DNA from 2 places in the Streptomyces capillispiralis genome. Region 2 is predicted to be linked to the other one. Evidence: riboswitches for the same ligand, from Rfam matches in the RefSeq annotation. Region 2 holds a riboswitch; the other holds the start of a gene.
The links. Region 2 has a riboswitch for S-adenosylmethionine ahead of FHX78_RS25690 (aminotransferase class V-fold PLP-dependent enzyme). Riboswitches for the same ligand answer to the same signal wherever they lie in the genome.

Region 1 (3,400 bases), 1.5 Mb from region 2:
ACTGGCCCTTGCACAGATCCACACTTCGCGGATCCGGGTCAGACCTCACCCCCCAAACGGTTGGGGGCGTGCGCCGGAACGCGTCGACCGCGGCCGAATGTATCTGTCCAACTGCCGTCTGCAACAGGTCAATCGGACGAGAAATCTGGACGCGGGCGGTCCGGAATATGGCGAGAATTCGCCTGAATTCTGGGCAAGTCGGGCCACGCAAAGGCCGCAAATGCCACGGAAGGTGCCCGCACTTTGGCTACATCCAGTCGGGCGTACGGCAGGAATTCAGGGTTTCCGATCAGTGGACCGGGAGCGCGTTCCCCAACTCTACCGCGCTCAACCCAATGGAATTGCCCCCTCCGCTTCTCTTACGGAGGGGGCAATGTCCTGAACGTTCGGTAACCGCCATTACCGATGGTAATGATCAGCCGCCGGCGACCGCCGGGATGATGGAGACGCCGGCGCCGTCGGGGGTGGCGGTCTCCAGGCCCTGCTCGAAGCGGACGTCGTCGTCGTTGACGTAGACGTTGACGAACCGGCGCAGCTTGCCCTGGTCGTCCAGGACCCGGGCGGCGATGCCGGTGTGGTTCTTCTCCAGGTCCTCGATGACCTCGCCCAGGGTGGCCCCCTCGGCGTTCACCTCGGCCTGCCCACCGGTGTAGGTGCGCAGGATGGTCGGGATGCGGACGGTAACGCTCACTTGGAAAACCTCCGGTCGGATGGAACGGCCTGCTAAACGAGCCCGGCCTCGCGGAACGACTCCAGGGTGGGGCGGATCGTCGCGGTCATGCCCGTCCCGGCCACCGCGTCGAGCGTCTTCAGACCGTCACCCGTGTTGAGGACCACCGTCGTCAGCGACGGGTCCAGCGCCCCGCTCTCCAGGAGCTTCCTGGTCACGCCGACCGTCACACCGCCCGCGGTCTCCGCGAAGATGCCCTCCGTCCGCGCGAGCAGCCCGATCGCGTCGACGACCTGCTCGTCCGTCACGTCCTCCACCGCACCGCCGGTGCGCCGCGCGATGTCGAGCACGTACGGCCCGTCCGCCGGGTTGCCGATCGCCAGCGACTTGGCGATGGTGTTCGGCTTCTGCGGGCGGACGACGTCGTGGCCGGCCTTGTACGCGGTGGAGACCGGCGAGCAGCCCTCGGCCTGCGCGCCGAAGATCTTGTACGGCTTGTCCTCGACCAGACCGAGTTCGATCAGCTCCCGCAGACCCTTGTCGATCTTCGTGAGCTGCGAGCCGGAGGCGATCGGGACGACGATCTGGTCGGGCAACCGCCAGCCGAGCTGCTCGCAGATCTCGTACGCGAGCGTCTTGGAGCCCTCCGCGTAGTAGGGCCGCAGGTTGACGTTGACGAAGCCCCAGCCCTCGCCGGCCGGGTCGCCGATCAGCTCGGAGCAGAAGCGGTTCACGTCGTCGTAGTTGCCCTCGATGCCGACGAGCTCGCCGCCGTAGACGGCGGCCATGACGACCTTGCCCTGCTCCAGGTCGTGCGGGATGAACACGCAGGAACGGAAGCCGGCCCGGGCGGCGGCGGCGCCGACGGCGCCGGCGAGGTTGCCGGTGGAGGAGCAGGACAGGGTGGTGAAGCCGAAGGCGCGGGCGGCCTCGATGGCCTGGGCGACGACGCGGTCCTTGAAGGAGTGCGTCGGGTTGCCGGAGTCGTCCTTCACGAACAGCTTGCCGGCGTCGACACCGAGCTCACGCGCGAGGTTGTCGGCCTGGACGAGCTTGGTCCAGCCGGGGTTGATGTTCGGCTTGGTCGCCACGTCCGCCGGGACGGGGAGCAGCGGCGCGTAGCGCCAGATGTTCGCGGGGCCCGCCTCGATCCGCTTGCGGAGCTCCTCGGTGTCGTAGGCCGAGAAGTCGTAGGCGATCTCCAGCGGGCCGAAACACTCCTCGCAGGCGAAGACGGGGCCGAGGGGGACGCGGTGGCCGCATTCGCGACAGGAGAGCGCGGCGGCGGGGCCCAGGTCGACGGAGGTGCCGGCGGCGGAATCGGTGGTGCTTGCAACGGTCTGCACAGCCATGTGAGGCGAGGCCCTTTCTCCTCATCTTCCTCACGACGCATCTCGCCGTGAGACGGATTTGGCACCTTCCCTAGCCGGGAGCCTCGCCACGTCCGTGTGACAAGAACCGACTGGAGGGTTGCCGGGGCTTCATCGGGCCGTATCCCTCTGCCCCTCTGGATGAGCGGTGTTCAGTTGTGGGCGCCACGACCCCGGCATGCGGTGGTCATCGGCGTTGTTCAAGACTGTAACCGACGGCCTGCATGGTTGAGATAGTCGTCCGAACCGCGAGATGGATCACAGGCCAGTGAGGAGCCCGGGAGTCGTGCTGGAAGAAGTCGAGCGCTGGCTGGCCGACCGTTCCTGGTCGGTGGCCGACCGCCCGCTCCACCGGGTCCTGGCCGCGAAGCGCGCCACGGGCCAGACGGTGAGCGTGGTGCTGCCCGCGCTCAACGAGGAGGCGACGGTCGGCTCGATCGTGTCGGTCATCCGGCGCGAGCTGGTGGAGCGGGCCCCGCTGGTCGACGAGGTCGTGGTGGTCGACTCGGGCTCGACCGACCGCACGGCCGAGGTGGCGGCGGCGGCGGGCGCCACCGTGGTGCACCGGGACGCGATCCTGCCCCGGATACCGGCGGTGCCCGGCAAGGGCGAGGTGCTGTGGCGGTCCCTGCTGGTCACCTCCGGCGACATCGTCTGCTTCGTCGACGCGGACCTGCGGGACTTCTCCGCCGACTTCGTCTCCGGCATCGTCGGCCCGCTCCTCACCGACCCGGACGTGCACCTGGTCAAGGCCATGTACGACCGTCCCCTCACGGTGTCCGACGGACCCGCCTCCGGCACGGCCGCCGCCGGCCAGGGCGGCCGGGTGACGGAGCTGATGGCCCGCCCGCTGCTGAACATGCACTGGCCCCGGCTGGCCGGCTTCGTCCAGCCGCTGGGCGGCGAGTACGCGGCCCGCCGCACCCTCCTGGAACAGCTCCCCTTCCCCGTCGGGTACGGCGTCGAGCTGGGCATGCTGGTCGACGCCCTGCACCTGGTCGGCCTGGACGCCCTGGCCCAGGTCGACGTCGGGGTCCGCAAACACCGCCACCAGGACGGCCAGGCCCTCGGCCGGATGGCCGCCGCGATCTACCGCACCGCCCAGCTCCGCCTGGCCCGCGGCCATCTGATCCGGCCGTCCCTGACCCAGTTCGAGCGCATGGGCGACAACTTCGAACCCCGCACCTACTCCGTCGACACCGAGGAACGCCCCCCGATGAGGGAGATCGCGGAGTACCAGGCACGCCGGGTGGCCTGAGCCGTCGTATACGGCCGGCCGGCACGTTTGAGGTTCCGGGGGCCGGGCTAGGTTGAGGCGTATGGCTTCAAGGTTCGGTGCTGCTCAGGTGCTGGTCGCCTC
Region 2 (3,400 bases):
CCGAGCAGCGTGCGCACCAGCGGGTGCGCGCAGAACAGCCCGTCCCGCACGCCGATGCCGTACTCGGCGGACAGCGCGGCGGCGAAGTGGGAGCTGTTCCAGCCCTCGACGACGAAGGAGAGCACGCCCACCCGCGGGGCGTCGTCCCCGAACAGCGACAGGAACCGCACCTCGGGCACGTCCGCCAGCCCCTCGCGCACGGTGCGGATCAGCTGCTCCTCGCGGGCGGTCAGGGTGTCGAACCCGGCCTCGGTGAGCGCCTTGCAGGCGGAGGCGATGGCGTACGCACCGATGACGTTGGGCGAGCCGGCCTCGTGGCGGGCGGCGCCGTCGTGCCACTCCACGTCCACTCCCCCGTCCGCGCGCCGGGTGACGCTGCGGCTCGCGCCGCCGCCCGCGAGGTAGGGCTCGGCCCGGCGCAGCCAGTCGGCGCGGCCGGCCAGCACACCGGAGCCGAAGGGCGCGTACAGCTTGTGCCCGCTGAACGCCACCCAGTCGACGTCGAGTTCGCGGACGCTCACCGGGTGGTGCGGGGCGAGCTGGGCGGCGTCCAGCACAATCCGGGCGCCGTGCGCGTGGGCGGCGGCGGCCAGTTCCCGTACCGGCCACAGCTCGCCGGTGACGTTGGAGGCGCCGGTGACGCAGACCAGGGCGGGCCCGTGCGGATCGCGGCCGGCGAGGGCGCGCTCCAGGGTCTCCACGGCCCGGCGCGGGCTGTCCGGGGCGTCGAGGCAGGTGACGCGGGCACCGCGCCAGGGCAGCAGGGAGGCGTGGTGCTCGGTCTCGAAGACGAAGACCTCGCAGCCCTCCGGGAGGGCGCCGGCGAGCAGGTTGAGGGAGTCGGTGGTGGACCGGGTGAAGACGACCTGGTCTCCGGTGCGGCAGCCGAGGAACTCGCCGACGGTCCGGCGGGCGTTCTCGAACAGGTCGGTGGAGAGCTGCGAGAGGTATCCGGCGCCCCGGTGGACGCTGCCGTAGTACGGCGCGTACGCGGCCACGTCGTCCCAGACGCGCTGGAGGGCGGGCGCGCTGGCCGCGTAGTCGAGGGCGGCGTAGGTGACCTCGCCGCCGGTGACCAGCGGGACGGTGACATCCCGCCCCAGAACGGGCAGCGGGGCACAAACGGACTGGTCGGCGGCAGCGGTGGCGACGGACATGGCGGAACTCCCGGTGAGGCAGGCGGAATCCCCGCGCGAGCGCTGGGCGCTCAAGCACGGTGGGGAAGGAGAAAAGGGTGTGCGGAGGCGGGGCTCTGCGGCCCTAGCGCATTCGCTTGCTCACGGAAGGCTCCTCGACGACCAGGACCCCTGGCTCACGAGGGGTCCGCGCTTGCCGTGCGCCTTGCTGCGCACGGCCTTGTCTTCACCCGGGGCACCCCGCCACGGACGGAGGGTTGCCGGACAGCCGGCCGGGGCCTGATGGCTGTCACTCATGACCTGGGCAGGAACGTACGCGAAATGATCGATGTCCCGCAACCCGTGTCCGGATCGCGGGACATCATCGCGAGACTTCGCGGGACGACTCCCGGCGGGGGGCTACGCGTTGCTGACGGCCACCCAGCGCTCCAGGACCCGCCGGGCGGCTCCCGAGTCGATCGCCTCGGCCGCCTGCGCCATGCCGGCGCGGATCTGCTCCGCCAGGGAGCCGGAGCCCGGCTCCAGGGCGACCAGCGCCGCCGCCGAGTTCAGCAGCACCGCGTCCCGCACGGGGCCCGGCTCGCCGTCCAGCAGCCGCCGGGCGACCTCCGCGTTGTAGGAGGCGTCGGCGCCGCGCAGGGCCTCCACGGGCACCAGCTCGATGCCGACCTCGCGCGGGTCGAAGGTCTGCTCCTCGACCTTGCCGTCCCGGACCACCCACACCCGGGAGGTGGCGGTGGTGGTCAGCTCGTCCAGGCCGTCGTCACCGCGGAACACCAGCGTGGAGTTGCCGCGCTCGGCGAAGACACCGGCCATGATCGGGGCCATCCGCGGGTCGGCCACGCCGACCGCCTGGGCCCTGACGCGGGCCGGGTTGGCCAGCGGGCCGAGGAAGTTGAACACCGTGCGGATGCCGAGCTGGCCGCGCGCGGCGGCCACGTGGCGCAGCGCCGGGTGGAACTTCACCGCGAAGCAGAAGGTGATGCCGGCCTCCTCGGCGACCTCGGCGACCCGCCGCGGGGTCAGCTCCAGGTTGACGCCGAGTTTCTCCAGGACGTCGGAGGCGCCGGACGCGGAGGACGCGGCCCGGTTGCCGTGCTTGACGACCTTCGCGCCGGTGCCGGCCACGACGATCGAGGACATGGTGGAGATGTTCACCGTCTTCGCGCCGTCGCCGCCGGTGCCGACGATGTCGACGGTGGCCCCGGGCACCTCGATCACGTTGGCGTGGTCGTACAGCGCCCGTACGCAGCCGCTGATCTCCTCGACGGTCTCGCCCTTGGCCCGCAGGGAGACCGCGAACCCGGCGATCTGCGCGTCGGTCGCCTCCCCGCGCATGATCAGGTCCATCGCCCAGGCGGTGTCGTCGGCGGACAGGTCGCGGCCGTCCAGCAGTCCGTTCAGCAGGGCGGGCCAGGAGCGGCCCGCCGCGTTGTCGCCTCCAGCGGGGGTCACAGCGCTCATGGCCGCTCCTGATGGTCGTAGGGGTTCCAGGGACCACCCTATCCAGGTCCGGGGACGGCGAAGGGCCCCCGTCCGCAGAACGGACGGGGGCCCTTCGCCGTCGTGTGGCGACGCCGGTGGAGCGGTGGGGATCAGTGGTGGCCGTGGCCGCTGGTGATCTCCTTGTACTCCTCGACGGTGGGCTTCGCGATCTGCGCTTCCTCGCCGTAGTAGCCCTTGCTCAGCTTGGCGCGCAGCTTCTCGCTCGCCTTCACCTTGCGCCGGACGCCGTTCTCGTCGACCGTCGGGCCGATCTCGACCGGCTTGTACTGCTCGTGCGCGGTGAGGGTGTGCAGCTGCTCCTGGCTGAGCGGCTCGTGGACCTCGATGAACTCGCCGTGCGGCAGGCGCTTGATGATGCCCGACTCGCGGCCGTGCAGCACCTTGTCCTTGTCCCGGCGCTGGAGGCCGAGGCAGATCCGCTTGGTGACGATGAACGCCAGGACCGGGGCGACGAAGAACGCGACCCGGACGAACCAGGTGATGGCGTTGATCGACAGGTGGAAGTGGGTGGCCCAGATGTCGTTGCCACCACCGACCAGGAGCACGAAGTACAGCGTGATCCAGGCGACGCCGAAGGCGGTGCGCGTCGGGGCGTTGCGCGGGCGGTCCAGGATGTGGTGCTCGCGCTTGTCGCCGGTGACCCAGGACTCGATGAACGGGTACACCGCGATGGCGACCAGGACCAGCGGGAAGATCAGCAGCGGGATGAACACGCCCAGGACGAGCGTGTGGCCCCAGAAGTTGATCTCCCAGCCCGG

Region 1: it holds a riboswitch for S-adenosylmethionine, as region 2 does, so the genes downstream of both, thrC (threonine synthase) here and FHX78_RS25690 (aminotransferase class V-fold PLP-dependent enzyme) in region 2, are expected to answer to the same signal.

The regions. Positions count from the first base shown of each region.
Region 1 is NZ_VIWV01000001.1:4,360,492-4,363,891, reverse strand. It holds gene FHX78_RS18885 (ubiquitin-like small modifier protein 1) at 416-691, opposite strand; gene thrC (threonine synthase) at 724-2,022, opposite strand; SAM riboswitch class I at 2,041-2,188, opposite strand; gene FHX78_RS18875 (glucosyl-3-phosphoglycerate synthase) at 2,327-3,298, shown strand; gene FHX78_RS18870 (alpha,alpha-trehalose-phosphate synthase (UDP-forming)) at 3,360-3,400, shown strand, end outside.
Region 2 is NZ_VIWV01000001.1:5,901,969-5,905,368, reverse strand. It holds gene FHX78_RS25690 (aminotransferase class V-fold PLP-dependent enzyme) at 1-1,157, opposite strand, end outside; SAM riboswitch class IV at 1,321-1,437, opposite strand; gene trpD (anthranilate phosphoribosyltransferase) at 1,536-2,600, opposite strand; gene qcrB (cytochrome bc1 complex cytochrome b subunit) at 2,732-3,400, opposite strand, start outside.